2 regions of the Afipia sp. DC4300-2b1 genome follow, and region 1 is predicted to be linked to the other one. Evidence: riboswitches for the same ligand, from Rfam matches in the RefSeq annotation. Region 1 holds a riboswitch; the other holds the start of a gene.
The links. A riboswitch is a leader RNA that binds a small molecule or an ion and turns the genes downstream of it on or off. The one in region 1 is predicted to bind S-adenosylmethionine.
Positions count from the first base shown of each region.

Region 1 (7,837 bases):
AAGCCGTGGGTGGTGTGGATCGCCTCGTCACCGGGGCCGAGATAGGTGTGCGCGAGATAGTTCAGCAGTTCGTCCGAGCCCGCGCCGCAGATGATGCGGTCGGGATCGAGGCCGTAGGTGCGTCCGATGGTTTCGCGCAGCGCGCGCGAGGTGCCTTCCGGGTAATCCTCCAGATGATCGGCGGCCGCCTTGTAGGCGGCAATGGCTTTCGGCGACGGCCCGAGCGGGGTCTCGTTCGCGGACAGCTTGAAGACGCGGCCGGTCAGCCCGGCGCCGCTCTTGCCGGGCGTGTAAGGCGCAATATCGAGAATTCCTGGCTTCGGCACAGGACGAGACATCAACTCAACTCCGAAAGAAGACTATTTGGATGTAGTAGCAGGCGGCACCGTATAGCGCGTTGCATGGCTCCCGACGAGAGCCGATGAACGCACCGATGCTCCGGCCGCGACCAGCGCAGCGGTGATTTTCGTCAGCCCATCCGGGCCCGGAACCGAGATCAGCAAGGCGGCGCCGTCGGACGCGGTGTCGGGGACAGCGATAATCTCGGAAAACGGCGACAGCGCACGCGCGACATCCGCGCTCCAGCCGGACACGCGCACGCTCCACATCCCGACCTCGGTGACCATCGCATCGGCGGCGACGCGCGACACCACGAACACCGGCAGCGCCGCCGGATGATCGGCGCGCTCGACGAACGGCAGGCGCGCGATGATCTTCGGCGCGGCCGCAGGCTCGAGCGCGATCCACCACGGCAGACGGCTGCTGACCGCCGAGATCAGCGCGAGATCGCCCTTTGACTTTGCAACGGCTTCGACCGCAGCTTCGGCATTGAAGTGCGCAAGAAACGGAACGGTGAAACCGAAATGAAACCGCGCCGAATCCCGCATCGCGGACTCGCCGGCGGACAGGTCGGCATGCACCGAGAACGGAGCCTGGACGTAAGTGAACGTCGAGATGATGACACGCCAGATGCTCTCGACGGTGTCCAGCGGCAGGATGCCGCGATGACGCTGCACCAGACGGCGCATCATGTCGGCTTCGCGCGCGGGCCGGAACGCCGAGCCGACTTCCTGCGTCTTCTTCACCGAGATCAGGCGGTCGATGATGTCGCCGCGCTTCATCAGGAGTTCGTGCACCTGCTCATCGATGGAATCGATTTCGCGGCGCAGTTCCTGCAGTGATGGCGGTTGCTTGGTCATCGGTTCAACCTGGGTCCGAACGCGGCTTGCGGCGCGAAGGCCTTCCGGATTCATCGAAAACGGGATTTGTCGGGCGCATTGATAGGCAGGAGAGCGCCTGAAAGCAAAGAAAACATTGGCAATTCCGGCCTCACACCAAAGCAGGGTGGCCTTGCGATGTCGCGGTGCAGCTTGACGAAAAGGCCGTTCGTGACTAGTAACTTAGTCATTCTGTGGTCATTTGAGCCGGCCGGCTTGCAGCCACGTTAAACAACTCGCTAAACAGGCCGGGGACACAAGTGATCCCGGCCGAACCTCGTTTCAGGCCGGGTTTTTTATGGCCTGATTTCCGATGTTGGTCTTCGCGACCTGCTGAGGAGGCCAGTAACAAGATGGTTAATGTCAAACCGTTGAAGAGTGACACTGCGGCCGCTGAACGCGCGCACGAGGCGGATCATCCGTCATCGCTGGTCGCGCAGTTCGGTGCGGACAAGCCGCTGCGGCTGGACTGCGGCATCGATCTCGCGCCATTCCAGATCGCCTATCAGGCCTACGGCCAGCTCAACGCGGACCGCTCCAACGCCATTCTGATCTGCCATGCGCTCACCGGGGATCAGCATGTCGCGAACGTGCACCCGGTCACCGGCAAGCGCGGCTGGTGGGAGACGCTGGTCGGCCCCGGCAAGCCGATCGACACCGATCGCTATTACGTCGTGTGCGCCAACGTGGTCGGCGGCTGCATGGGATCGACCGGTCCGTCATCGACCAATCCCGCCACCGGTAAACTGTGGGGACTGGATTTTCCCGTCATCACCATTCCCGATATGGTGCGGGCGCAGGCGATGCTGCTCGATCATCTCGGCATCGACAAACTGTTCGCCTTGGTCGGCGGCTCGATGGGCGGCATGCAGGCGCTGCAATGGACGGCGGCCTATCCCGAACGCGTGTTCTCTGCGCTCGCGGTGGCGTGCAGCACGCGGCATTCGGCGCAGAACATCGCGTTTCACGAACTGGGCCGTCAGGCAGTGATGGCCGATCCGGACTGGAATGGCGGGCGCTATTTCGAGGACGGCACCCGTCCGCATCGCGGGCTCGGTGTCGCGCGCATGGCCGCGCACATCACCTATCTTTCAGACGCCGCGCTGCATCGCAAGTTCGGCCGCCGCTTGCAGGACCGCGAGGTGCCGACGTTCTCGTTCGATGCCGACTTCGAGGTGGAAAGCTATCTGCGCCATCAGGGCTCGTCGTTCGTCGAGCGCTTCGACGCCAACAGCTATCTCTATCTGACGCGTGCGATGGATTATTTCGACATCGCCGCCGACCACAATGGAGTGCTGGCGGAAGCCTGGCGCGGCACCCGCACGCGCTTCTGCGTGGTGTCGTTCACCAGCGACTGGCTGTTTCCGACGTCAGAGGCGCGTGCGGTGGTGCACGCGCTCAACGCCAGCAGCGCGCGGGTGTCGTTCGCGGAAATCGAGACCGACAGGGGACACGATGCGTTCCTGCTCGACGTGCCCGAGTTCATCGAGATTTCCCGCGCATTCCTGGAATCGGCTGCTTCGGCGCACGGCCTGACCTCGGCCAGCAGGTAGGAGCGCCAGGATGACAATTCAGGATCAGGCGTTCCGGCCGACCGCGGTTCTTCCCGTCACCGAGAACGGCTATCGCGCCGACCATCTGCTGGTCGCGCAGATGGTCGAGCCCGGCTCGCGGGTGCTCGATGTCGGCTGCGGCGAAGGCGATCTGCTGCGGCTTCTGGAAACACGCGGCGTCGACGGGCGCGGCATCGAACTGTCGCGCGAGGGCGTCAACCGCTGCGTCGCCAAGGGCCTCGCGGTGGTGCAGGGCGACGCCGACACCGATCTGATCAATTATCCCGACGACGCGTTCGATTACGTGATCCTGTCGCAGACCCTGCAGGCGACGCGCCAGCCGCGCGTGGTGCTGGAAAACCTGCTGCGCATCGGCCACCGCGCCATCGTGTCGTTTCCGAATTTCGGCCACTGGAAAATGCGTCTCCAGTTGCTGGTGAAGGGCCAGATGCCGCGCACCGACAATCTGCCGGCGACATGGTACGACACGCCGAACATTCATTTCTGCACCATCAAGGATTTCGTGCAGCTCTGTAACGAGATCAACGTCAACATGGAGCGCGCTGTTGCGCTCGATCTCTATGGCCGGCCGCTGCGGCTCAACGCACCGTGGTGGTTCTGGAACATGTTCGGCGAGCAGGGCGTCTTCCTGCTCACGCGCCGCGATTAATATTCGCGGCTCCAATGTGGCCTTGTATGTTCGCATTCTCGCCGTGAAATGATCCCGTTATCGCCGCGAAATGAATCCGCCGGCGCCTTTTCCTGTCTTGCTCTCGTCACACCCACCCGTTTTTTGCGCTGCGGAATGTCGTTCGCGTGCGAACGATGGGCACAGGGGGTGTCACGAGGAATAATGGATGACTCTATCGCGTAAACTTCGCCTGCCACTTCGAGGCGCCGCGCTGGCGCTGTGTTCGGTGGCAATCGTCGCACTGGCAACTCCGGCTTCGGCGAGGCCGCATCACGGAGCAAGCCGGTACACTCACGCTCACCATTCCAAGCATCACGCCAGGAAGCATTACGGCCATAGCACTCGCCATCATGCGCGGCGCGGGCGTTACGCAGCGGCTGCGGAAGCGTCAGCTTCGCAGGGCTTCGGTGGCGGCTTCGGCGGATCGAATGTCGTCGCCGAAGCGCGGCGTTATATCGGCAGCGGAAATCCGACGGGCCGCTCCAGCCTCTGGTGCGCGCGCTTCATGAACATGGTTCTTGAGCGTTCCGGCCACAAAGGCACCGGCTCCGACATGGCGCGTTCGTTCGCGGGCTACGGCCAGCGCATCTCGGGCCCGCAGGTTGGCGCTATCGCGGTGATGTCGCGTGGCCGCCGTGGCGGTCATGTCGGGATCGTCAGCGGCATCGACCCCAAGGGCAATCCGATCGTGATCTCGGGCAACCATGGCCACCGCGTCGCCGAGGCTACCTATTCGCGTGGGCGGGTCTACGCCTACGTCATGCCGTCGAGCTGAGTTCTGTGATGGTATCGCCGGCGGCAATTGTGCCGCCGGCGATCACTTCGGCGTAGACGCCGCAATCGGCGTGATCGAACATTTGCATCAGTGCGTGCGGGATATTCAGGTCCCGTTCTGCGGTGACCGGATCGACATTGACGGCGGCACAGCGGACGATCCGCTTGATCACCTTGAGCCGCGTATCGCCGATCGTCAGTTGTTTTTCCAAGAGATCGAACTCGTGCCATGCGGGCCATCCGCTGACATAGAGATTGCCGCGAAAGCGCAGCGGATTGACCGGCTGGCCGACGATGGTCTCAATGGCGGCCACGCTGGCCAGATTGATGATCGACACCACCTTTGCGGCGACGTCCGAAAAGCTGTGACCGGGAGCAGAGAGGACCTTCGGCGGCCCCTTCAACTCCGGCGAAAAATTCTCAGCGAAGAACATCTCGATGGCCGCGCGCCCTTCCGGCGTCTCCAGATTGCCGCGCGCGGCTTCCGCGCCGTTGTACCTGATCGTCAGAGTATTGCTGGCGTCGTCGAACCGGGTCTGAAGGCCGGCGAGACGCTCGTTCCGCATCAGCATTAAAAAGCGGATTTTCGGAAAATGCTTCGGATTGGCAGGCTCGAAGCCGATCGGGCCGTTCTCGATCGCGTAGCGGCGGTCGGTGGGCAAGGTTCGGCCTGCCTGCAAGGCGACATTCGGGAGCAATTCCGGCGACAGGCCTTTGACGGGATAGCGATAGATGCTCTGGAGGGTCGCGGTGGTGTTTGTCATTCCCGATTCTTAGGTGGATTCGCGGCTTCCCGCCACTTTCGCCAAATTTTCAGCCCTGCCTCTTTCACAGGCGCAACCCAGTTCCCACATGACGCTCAGGCCGGTGCAACGCCGGTCCCCGCCACGGGTTGAGGAACGTCAATGCCGGCGGCGGAACCCCATTGAAGATGCTAATATCCGTGCCTTCGGGGCGGACATGGCAGGCTGAGGGAAACCCGAAATGAACATTGAAAAATATACCGACCGTGTGAAGGGATTCATCCAGTCGGCACAGACGTTGGCCATGCGTGAGGGCCATCAGCAATTCACGCCCCTGCATATCCTGAAAGTGCTTCTCGACGACAGCGAAGGTCTTGCGGGCGGTCTGATCGATCGCTCGGGCGGTAATTCGCGCGCGATCCTGAAGGCCACCGAGGATGCGCTGGCGAAAATGCCGAAAGTGTCAGGCGCAGGAGCGGGACAGGTTTACCTGGCCCCGGCGACGGCGCGCGCTTTCGATGCCGCCGAGCAGGCGGCCGAGAAGGCCGGCGACAGCTTCGTCACCGTTGAGCGGCTGCTTCAGGCGCTCGCTGCCGACAAGGACAGCGACGCGGGCTCGCTGCTCGCCAAGGGCGGCGTCACGCCGCAGAATCTCAATGCTGCGATCAACGCCCTGCGCAAGGGCCGCACCGCCGACAGCGCGTCGGCAGAAAACGCCTATGACGCACTGAAGAAATATGCCCGCGACCTGACCCAGGCCGCGCATGACGGCAAGCTCGACCCGGTGATCGGCCGTGACGAGGAAATCCGTCGCACGATTCAAGTGTTGTCACGCCGCACCAAGAACAATCCGGTGCTGATCGGCGAGCCCGGCGTCGGCAAGACCGCCATCGTCGAAGGCCTCGCACTGCGCATCATCAACGGTGACGTGCCGGAAGGTCTCAAGGACAAGAAGGTCCTGTCGCTCGACATGGGCGCGCTGATCGCAGGTGCGAAGTACCGCGGCGAGTTCGAGGAACGGCTGAAGGCTGTGCTCTCGGAAGTCACCAGCTCGGACGGCCAGATCATCCTGTTCATCGACGAGATGCACACGCTGGTCGGCGCCGGAAAAGCCGATGGCGCGATGGATGCGTCCAACCTGCTGAAGCCCGCGCTGGCGCGCGGCGAACTGCATTGTATTGGCGCGACCACGCTCGACGAATACCGCAAGCATGTCGAGAAGGACGCCGCATTGGCCCGCCGTTTCCAGCCGGTGTTCGTCTCCGAGCCCACCGTCGAAGACGCGGTGTCGATCCTGCGCGGCCTGAAGGAAAAGTACGAGCTGCATCACGGTGTCCGCATTACGGATTCCGCGATCGTGGCTGCGGCAACGCTGTCGAACCGCTACATCACCGACCGCTTTCTGCCGGACAAGGCGATCGACCTGATCGACGAAGCCGCGGCGCGGCTGAAGATGCAGATCGATTCCAAGCCGGAAGAGCTCGACAACATCGATCGCGAGATCGTGCGGCTGAAGATCGAGCAGGAGGCGCTGAAGAAGGAAACCGATTCGGCGTCGAAGGATCGCTTGCAGCGGCTCGAGAAGGAGTTGGCCGACCTTGAGGAGAAGGGCGCTGCACTGACTGCGAAGTGGCAGTCGGAGCGTGACAAGCTGTCCAATGCCCAGAAGGTCAAGAGCGAACTGGAGCAGGCGCGCCAGGAACTCGCCGACGCGCAGCGGCGCGGCGAATTCCAGAAGGCGGGCGAACTCGCCTATGGCCGGATCCCCGAACTGGAAAAGAAGCTGAAGGCGCTGGAAGAAAGCGAGAAGGCCGGCAACGTCGTGCTCGAAGAGGCTGTCACGTCCAGCCATGTCGCGCAGGTCGTGTCGCGCTGGACCGGCATTCCGGTCGACAAGATGCTGGAAGGCGAACGCGAGAAGCTGCTCAAGATGGAGTTGCAGCTTGCGGAGCGCGTGATCGGCCAGGCCGAAGCTGTCAGCGCGGTATCGACTGCGGTGCGGCGTTCGCGCGCCGGCCTGCAGGACCCGAACCGGCCGATCGGCTCGTTCATGTTCCTCGGCCCGACCGGCGTCGGCAAGACCGAACTGACAAAGGCGCTCGCCGAATATCTGTTTGACGACGAGACGGCGCTGGTGCGCATGGACATGTCCGAATACATGGAGAAGCACTCGGTTGCCCGGCTGATCGGCGCGCCTCCGGGCTATGTGGGTTATGACGAAGGCGGCGCGCTCACCGAAGCGGTGCGGCGCAGGCCGTACCAGGTGGTGCTGTTCGACGAGATCGAGAAGGCGCATCCCGATGTGTTCAACGTGCTGCTGCAGGTGCTCGACGACGGCCGCCTGACTGATGGTCAGGGCCGCACTGTCGATTTCCGCAACACGCTGATCATCATGACCTCGAACCTCGGCTCCGAATTTCTGGTCAGCCAGGGAGAGGGCGAGGATACGTCGGCGGTGCGCGATCAGGTGATGGCGGTGGTGCGGGCGAGTTTCCGTCCGGAATTCCTCAACCGTATCGACGAGATCATCCTGTTCCATCGGCTGCAGCGGACCGAGATGGGCCGCATTGTCGATATCCAGATGCGGCGGCTGCTGAAGCTGCTGGCGGATCGCAAGATCACGCTGACGCTCGATGACAAGGCGCGCGACTGGCTGGCGGCGAAGGGATGGGATCCGGCTTACGGCGCGCGTCCGCTGAAACGTGCGATCCAGCGCGCGTTGCAAGACCCGCTGGCGGAAATGATCCTGTCCGGCCGCATCCATGACGGTGAAAACGTCGCGGTCTCGGCGACGGATGCAGGTCTGACCTTCAACGGTCAGCTTGCAAAGATCGATAGCGAGATGCCGCCGGTGCCGAA
Region 1 is NZ_JAFCSX010000003.1:405,966-413,802, reverse strand. It holds gene hisC (histidinol-phosphate transaminase) at 1-338, opposite strand, end outside; gene ACP7AL_RS14375 (chorismate mutase) at 360-1,199, opposite strand; SAM riboswitch at 1,402-1,481, shown strand; gene metX (homoserine O-acetyltransferase MetX) at 1,571-2,770, shown strand; gene metW (methionine biosynthesis protein MetW) at 2,781-3,440, shown strand; gene ACP7AL_RS14360 (TIGR02594 family protein) at 3,628-4,236, shown strand; gene ACP7AL_RS14355 (MOSC domain-containing protein) at 4,220-4,999, opposite strand; gene clpB (ATP-dependent chaperone ClpB) at 5,220-7,837, shown strand, end outside.

Region 2 (7,837 bases), 340 kb from region 1:
GTCGACATCTCCATCAATCTGCCGATCAGCTTTCTCGAAGACCCGGCGCTGGTCAGCCATCTCTGCCGCCAGATTCCGGACCATCCCGCGTTCGGAGGCTTGATCGTGGAGGTCAAAGGCTTCGAGATCATCCGGAATCTCGATCTGGCGATCGATGTCGCCAAGCGCCTGCGATTTCACAACATCGCAATCTCGATCGATGATCTCGGGACCGACTGGCCGCTGCTCACGGAGCTGAAGAGTTTTCCGTTCGTCGAAATCAAGGTCGATCGGGAATTCGTCACCGGCTCTGCGGATAACCGCCTCAAGCAGACCGTCTGCCGCCGCATCCTCGAACTTGCGGACCGGCACGGCGCGCGCACCGTCGCCAAGGGCGTGGAGACCCGGTCCGATCTGGTCGCGATCCACGAGATGGGATTCGACCTGGCCCAGGGCTATCTGTTCGGCAAACCCGCCAACGCGAAGAAGTTCGCCCGCGCCTCGCTCGCACGTCCGACCGTGCTCGCGTGACGGCTCTCATTCAGCCTTGATAGCCGCCCCTCTCTCTCCCCAGTTCGTGAAACGAACTGCGGCGGCGGCGAGGATACCCAGCAGAATCATGGACACAGCCGCCAGCCAGAAGAAATTCGTGCTGACTGCACCATGTGACGTCAGCCACCAGCCGCCCGCCATGACGAATGCAAGCCGCGCGGTCTGTGCGAGCACCGGCCCGATCACGCGCGCAGCGCCCTGCGAAGAGAAATAAAGCGAAATCGCAAGGCCCACGAAAGCGAGAAACGGCCCGACGATCGAAAGATATTCATGGCTCGCAGCCCGAACGGCGGCATTGTCAGTAAAGATGTTCACCCAAATGTCCGGGTTGAGAGCGAAGAACCCGCCAAAGAAGCCGACGGCCACAAACGACACACCGCCGGCCGTCCATGCAATCCGCCGCGCCCGGGCGATGCGGCCGGCTCCGATCGCCATGCCGATCATCGGCACCGAGGCGATCCCCACAGCGAACGCCAGCGACGTCAGCATGAATTCCAGCCGTGCGCCGATGCCGTAACCCGCGAGAACCTCGGTCCCGAAATTCGCCAGCAGGTGCGTGAAGATCGTCACCGTCAGCACAATCTGCAGGGGCGAGAAACAGGAAATCGCTCCGACCTGCAGGATGTCGTAGAACATCGTGCGCTGAAACCGGAAGCCACTGAAATTCAGTTTCACGCGGCTGCGGCCTGACAGCAGATACCACGCCATGATGCCGACACCGATCGAAAACGCCATCAGCGTGCCGGCGGCAACGCCGCGCATACCGAACTGCGGCACCGGCCCCAGGCCAAGACCAAGCACGCCGCCGAACAGAACCTGAAAGAACGCCGAGTTGAGAATGATCGCCGACGGCAGCTTCATGTTGCCGGTTCCCCGCAGCAGCGCCGCCAGCGTATTCATGATCCATGGCAGCACGGCGCCGCCGAAGAAAATCTGCGAGTAACCGATGGCCTCGCTCAGAACACGGCCCCTGCCGCCGAGCGCGGCAAACAGATACGGCCCGAAGGTCAGCATCCCGATCATGAAGGTCAGGCCGAAACAAATACCGATCATCAGCGCGTGCACGGCAAGCGCGGATGCGCGCTCGGCATCGTTGGCGCCCAGCGCGCGCGCAATGGCGGATGCGACGCCGCCGCCCATCGCGCCGCCAGACATGGTCATCATCAGAATGACAAACGGGAACACCAGCGCCATCGCCGCCAGGGGTTCGACGCCCAAGCGGCCGATATAGGATGTCTCAGCGATCGCGACGCAGGTTCCGGCGGTCAGCGCGACCACATTGGGAGCAGCCAGTTTCAACAGCGTGGAGAGGATCGGCCCATCGAGCAGCGGGTTTTTAACGGGGCCTTTGACAGCAGGCAGCGGCGGTTTTTCGTCCGTCTGCACGACAGGAATTTCAGCGGCCCCAAGTTCGGACATATCGTCTCCCGAGCGGAAATCTTCTTGTTTTGAGAGAGCGCCGCCCTGTCAAAAAATCCATAGCATCAAATTTGCAGGGCACAACGCGCTTCGCGCATGGCGCCTACACACCCTGAAAACCAGCGAACTAAGCCGCACTGATGATCTGCGCGGCATCGGCCATCGCCAATGGCCGATCACCGAGCAGCCGGTCGGCGATTGCCTCATCGCGTCCGTTCGAGAGAACGGCAAACGGGTCCTGCGCCGTCAGGCGGTGATCGACAACGAGACGCGACAGCAACAGCCGGCGGGCGTCGCCGCGCATGGCGTGAATCCGGCTGCCCTCCCAGGCGAACGTGACAGCGCCGGCGACATGATAAAGCGTGCTGGTGGCACGGCGCGCTTCGGCTTCGTTCTCCGAACGCCCGGCCACCTCGCGGGCAAAGCCGATCGCCCTGTCCGTCAGGTGATGAAGCCGGTCGCGCCAGACCTGCGGAACGCCGGGCGAATCGTCGATCCGCGAATGCAGATCGGCTCCCAGCGCAGCTTCTGCTCCGTGACGGCCGACCGCACGCTTGAGCGTATCGAGCGCAACGATGTTACCGGTTCCTTCCCAGATCGAACCGAGATGCGCGTCGCGCAATAGCCGCGGCGTCGCGAACTCTTCGATGTAACCGATGCCGCCGCGCATCTCCATTGCCTCGCCGCAAACCTTTCGAGCATCGCGCGTGGCGCGATACTTTAGCGTCGGCGTCAGCACGCGCAGCAATGCCGCGGCGTCCTGACTGCCGGCTTCGGCGCGATCCAATGCATCGGCCGTGACGAAGCTCATCGACACCGCCTGCTCGGTTGCGAGCATGATTTTCATCAACTGCCGGCGCGCCAGCGGCATATCGATAATGCGACGGCCAAACACCACGCGGTTGTTGGCAACCGTATTCGCATCATGGTGCGCGCGCCGCATCAATGCCGCCGACTTGACGCCGTTGGACAGACGCGACCAGTTGACCATCTCGGCCATCTGCACGAAGCCGCGATCGAGACGGCCGACAGCGTAAGCAATCGCACCTTCAAGCTTGATCTCGCCCGACGCCATCGAGCGGGTGCCGAGTTTGTCCTTGAGGCGGACGATGCGGTAGTGGTTGGGCGAACCATCGTCGAGTTCACGCGGCATGAGAAACAGGCCGACGCCCTGGGTGCCGCCGACCGCGCCTTCCGGCCGCGCCAGCAGCATCACCATCTTTGCATCGGCGTTCGAGCAGAACCATTTTTCGCCGTAGAGCCGCCAGTGACCGCCGTCCTGCACCGCTCTGGTGGTCAGCTTGCCGACGTCCGAACCGCCCTCCTTCTCGGTCATGAACTGGCCGCCCTGGGTCAGCTTTGACATGTCGGTTTGCGTGAGGCCGTCGAGATACTTGGCTTTCAGCGCGCCGTCGCCGAACCGCGACAACAGACGCGCCGCGCCGTCGGTGACATTGATCGGACACCCAAGCCCGAACTCGGCCTGATTGAACAGAAACGTGAAGGCGTGCTTGGCGACGGCTGGATAAGTGTCGGCCCAGCCGAGAATGCCCTTGCGATGCGACATCGCGTGGATGCCGAATTCGCCATAGGCTGCGCGTTCGAGTTCGCGATAAGCCGGATGATACTCGATCCATTGCCGGTCGTTGCCGAAGCGATCGCGCTGATGCAGCACCGGGCCATGCTTGTCGGCGAGACGCGCGCATTCATCGAGATAACCACCGGCGAGCGAGCCAAGCCGGTCCAGATGCGGCTCGATGTGCTGAAACAGCGCGCCGGGAAGATGGATGCGCAGCAGATCGGCGAGGATCGGATCGGCGCGATAGAAATTCATGCCCGACGTGTCGGGCGCGATCAGACCGAACCCGGATGTCGAAGCTGATGTCTGAGCGGGCGGAGTTTTTGCGGCTGCAACCATGGCGTTTTCATCCCTGCCGGGATCGCTCCCGTTGTTTTCAGGAATGATCCGGTATTTGGATGCCCGCGGCAAGCTGGCCGGAAGCCAATGGCGGCATGGGTGAAATGTGCCGCGAGGGGACGTAATTCGCAGAGCGGAACCCGACCGCTAGGTCCGGAAATGCTTCGAGAGCTTCAGGCCCTGCCCCTGATAATTCGATGCGATGCGCTGGCCATACAGCGCATCGGGGCGCGACAGCATCTTCTCGTACACAAGGCGACCGACGATCTGGCCGTGCTCGAGAATGAACGGCACTTCGCGCGAGCGCACTTCCAGCACCGCGCGCGAGCCCTGCCCGCCTGCGCCTGCATAACCGAAGCCGGGATCGAAGAAGCCCGCATAGTGGACGCGGAATTCGCCGACCAGCGGATCGAACGGCACCATCTCGGCGGCGAAATCCGGCGGCACCTGCACCGCCTCCTTCGAGGCGAGAATATAGAACTCGCCGGGATCGAGGATCAGGCTGCGATCCGGCCGCGCGCGGATCGGCTCCCAGAACTCACCCACGGTGTATCCGGCACGGCGGTCGACATCGACCACGCCGGTATGGCGTTTGGCGCGATAGCCGACAAAACCATCCGAGCCTTCACCGGACAGATCAACGCTTAAGGCCACACCGCCGGCGAGATCGGCTTCGTCGCTGTCGACCAGACGCTCGGCGTCATGCAGCGCCTCCAGTTCATCGCCATCGAGCAGAGGATGGCCCGTGCGGAAACGAATCTGCGACAGCCGCGATCCTTCGCGCAACAAGACCGGGAATGTCTTGGGGCTGATCTCCGCATAGAGCGGGCCATGATAGCCGGGCGCGATCATGTCGAAGCGCCGCGTGCCGTCGGCGATCACGCGGGTGAAAACGTCGAGCCGGCCCGTGGAGCTTTTCGGATTCGCGGCGGCCTGAATGTTCGGCGGAAGCGCGAGGCTTTCCAAGAGCGGCACGATGTAGACGCAGTTGGTTTCCAGCACCGCGCCATCGGACAGATCGATCTCGTGCAGCTTCAACTCTTCGATACGGTCCGCCACCCGAATATCAGGACCGGGCAGAAAGCTCGCGCGAACCCGGTAGGCGACATTGCCCAGGCGCAGGTCGAGACTGGCCGGCTGGATCTGGCTTTCGACGAAGGGATATTCGGGCAGGATCAGGCCTGCATCGGCCATCGCCGCGATCATGCGGTCAGGCAGAATTCCTGTCGCGTCGGGGGCAAGTGTGAAGGCCACGGGGTAATCCTCGGCTATCGGCTGATCCAGCAAAACAAGCATTTTATCGGTTATCCGATGGGGTGCTTGACGGAAAGAGCATGCGGGATTAAGCCTAGGACTTATCCCGTGGTCATTTGAGCCGGCCGGCTTGCAGCCACGTTAAATAACTCGCTAAACAGGCCGGGGACAGTGTGATCCCGGCTTGTGGAAAGATTTTCCAGGCCGGTTTTTTTGTGTCCATCGCGAGGTGGCCACGATGGAGTGCACATGTCCGAGACCAAAACACCCGCGGCCAATGCTTCCCCAAGCAAGCCGCCATCCCCGACCCGCAATTATCGCCCGGAAACCCGCCTCGTGCATTCAGGCACGCTGCGCTCGCAGTACGGCGAAACCTCCGAAGCGCTGTTCCTGACGCAGGGTTTCATCTACGACACCGCCGAACAGTGCGAAGCGCGCTTCACCGGCGCGGACCCCGGCTTCCTGTATTCACGGTTTTCGAATCCGACCGTATCGATGTTCGAGCAGCGCATGATCGAACTCGAAGGCGCCGAGGCCGCGCGCGCCACCGCGACCGGCATGGCGGCGGTCACCACCGCGATCCTTGCTCCGCTCAAAGCCGGCGATCATGTGGTCGCAGCGAAAGCGCTGTTCGGTTCGTGCCGTTATGTCGTGGAAGATCTGCTGCCGCGCTACGGCATCGAATCCACGCTGGTGGATGGTCATGATCTCGACCAGTGGCAGAAGGCGATGCGTCCGAACACCAAGACGTGCTTCCTCGAAAGCCCGACCAATCCGACCCTCGATGTGGTCGACATCGGCGCTGTCGCCGAGATCGCGCATCGCGGCGGCGCGCGGCTGATCGTGGACAACGTGTTCGCCACACCGATCTGGCAAAGCCCGCTAACGCTCGGCGCCGACGTCGTGGTCTATTCTGCGACCAAGCACATCGATGGCCAGGGTCGCTGTCTCGGCGGCATCATCCTGTCGTCGGAGGCTTTCATTCAGGAGCACATCCACACGTTCCTGCGCCAGACCGGACCTGCGATGTCACCATTCAACGCATGGGTGCTGCTGAAGGGTCTTGAGACGCTGAGCATTCGCGTGAAGGCGCAAACCGAAAGCGCAGCGGCGATCGCCGATGCGTTGGCCAAACATCCGAAGATCTCGCGGCTGATCTATCCGGGCCGCGCCGATCATCCGCAGGCCGCCATCGTCAAGAAACAGATGCGCGCGGGTTCGACCCTGATCGGTTTCGAGGTCAAGGGCGGCAAGGCCGCAGCGTTCCGCACGCTGAACGCGCTGAAGCTGGCGCGGATTTCCAATAACCTCGGCGATTCCAAAAGCATCGTCACCCATCCGGCGACCACGACGCATCAGCGGCTGACGCCGGAGGCGCGCGCCGAACTTGGCATCAGTGAAGGCTTCATCCGCTTCTCGGCGGGACTGGAGCACAAGGACGACCTGATCGAGGATCTGAACGCGGCGCTGGAGAAAGCCTAAGACAGAAGCGCGCTGGATATTCCATGAGTACATTTTCGTTCCAGCAGGTCGATGTTTTCACCGGCAAGCGGCTCAAGGGTAATCCGCTTGCCGTGGTCATTGGCGCCGACGGACTTTCCGACGACGCCATGGCTTCGCTCGCGAACTGGACGAATCTGAGCGAAACCACCTTTCTCCTGAAGCCTACGACGGCAGACGCCGATTATCGCCTGCGGATTTTCACGCCCTCAGGCGAGTTGCCGTTCGCAGGCCATCCAACGCTCGGCAGTTGTCACGTCTGGTTGAGCCTCGGGAATACTGCCGGGCAGGCGCATGTCGTTCAGGAATGCGGTGCGGGCCTCATCAAAATCAGGCGCGATGGGAACAGGCTGGCATTTGCCGCGCCTCCGCTGCGCCGGACCGGCGATGTCGAAAGCGACATTCTCGATCAGATCGCGCGCGGCCTGCAAATTCGCCGGGACGCCATTAAGGCGGCGCAGTGGATCGACAACGGCCCCGGCTGGGTGGCGGTGATGCTGACATCGCGCACGGAAATCCTGTCGCTGAAACCGGACTATCCGGCGCTTGGGAACCTGAAGCTCGGCGTGGTCGCGCCATGGGACCCTTTGCGCGACGGCAAGGACGCCTTCTTCGAGGTTCGCGCATTCATATCCAACCGCGCGACCGAAGACCCCGTCACGGGCAGCCTGAATGCCGGTCTCGCGCAATGGCTGATGTCCGCAGGACTTGCGCCCGCTGCATACGTCGCAAGCCAGGGCACCGTGCTTGGACGAGAGGGCCGCGTTTACGCCGCGCGTGATGGTCACGACATCTGGATCGGCGGCGAGACGCTGACGTGCATCGAAGGCAGGCTGACGATCTAGGCCTTACATCGGCCGGAAGCTCATCACGTTCGCCGGAATGTTGACACCGGCCTTCACCTGTCCGACCGACTTGATGATGGTGTCGCCGAGCAACTGGGCGAAGCACGCGTAGCCCCAGTCGTTCATGTGCAGGCCGTCGCCGATCACGAACTTGTCGAACGGCATTTTTTCGTCCTCGTGCCATTGCCGCATGACATCGAAGCGCGGAAACACCGAGATGTTCTTGAGCTTGGCGACATCGCCAAGCAGTTTGACCATCCGGCTCGCGTTCTCGGTTTTCTCGGCAACCGCCGGAACGTATTGCGGATCGATCAGCACGACATCGATCCCCCTGGCCTGAAGGCGCGCGATGCCGTCCTCCACCAGCGCA
Region 2 is NZ_JAFCSX010000003.1:741,279-749,115, forward strand. It holds gene ACP7AL_RS16020 (EAL domain-containing protein) at 1-510, shown strand, start outside; gene ACP7AL_RS16025 (MATE family efflux transporter) at 517-1,950, opposite strand; gene ACP7AL_RS16030 (acyl-CoA dehydrogenase family protein) at 2,078-3,868, opposite strand; gene ACP7AL_RS16035 (2'-deoxycytidine 5'-triphosphate deaminase) at 4,016-5,164, opposite strand; SAM riboswitch at 5,221-5,300, shown strand; gene ACP7AL_RS16040 (O-succinylhomoserine sulfhydrylase) at 5,372-6,604, shown strand; gene ACP7AL_RS16045 (PhzF family phenazine biosynthesis protein) at 6,628-7,467, shown strand; gene ACP7AL_RS16050 (SGNH/GDSL hydrolase family protein) at 7,471-7,837, opposite strand, start outside.
Region 2: another riboswitch for S-adenosylmethionine. It lies ahead of ACP7AL_RS16040 (O-succinylhomoserine sulfhydrylase); the one in region 1 lies ahead of metX (homoserine O-acetyltransferase MetX).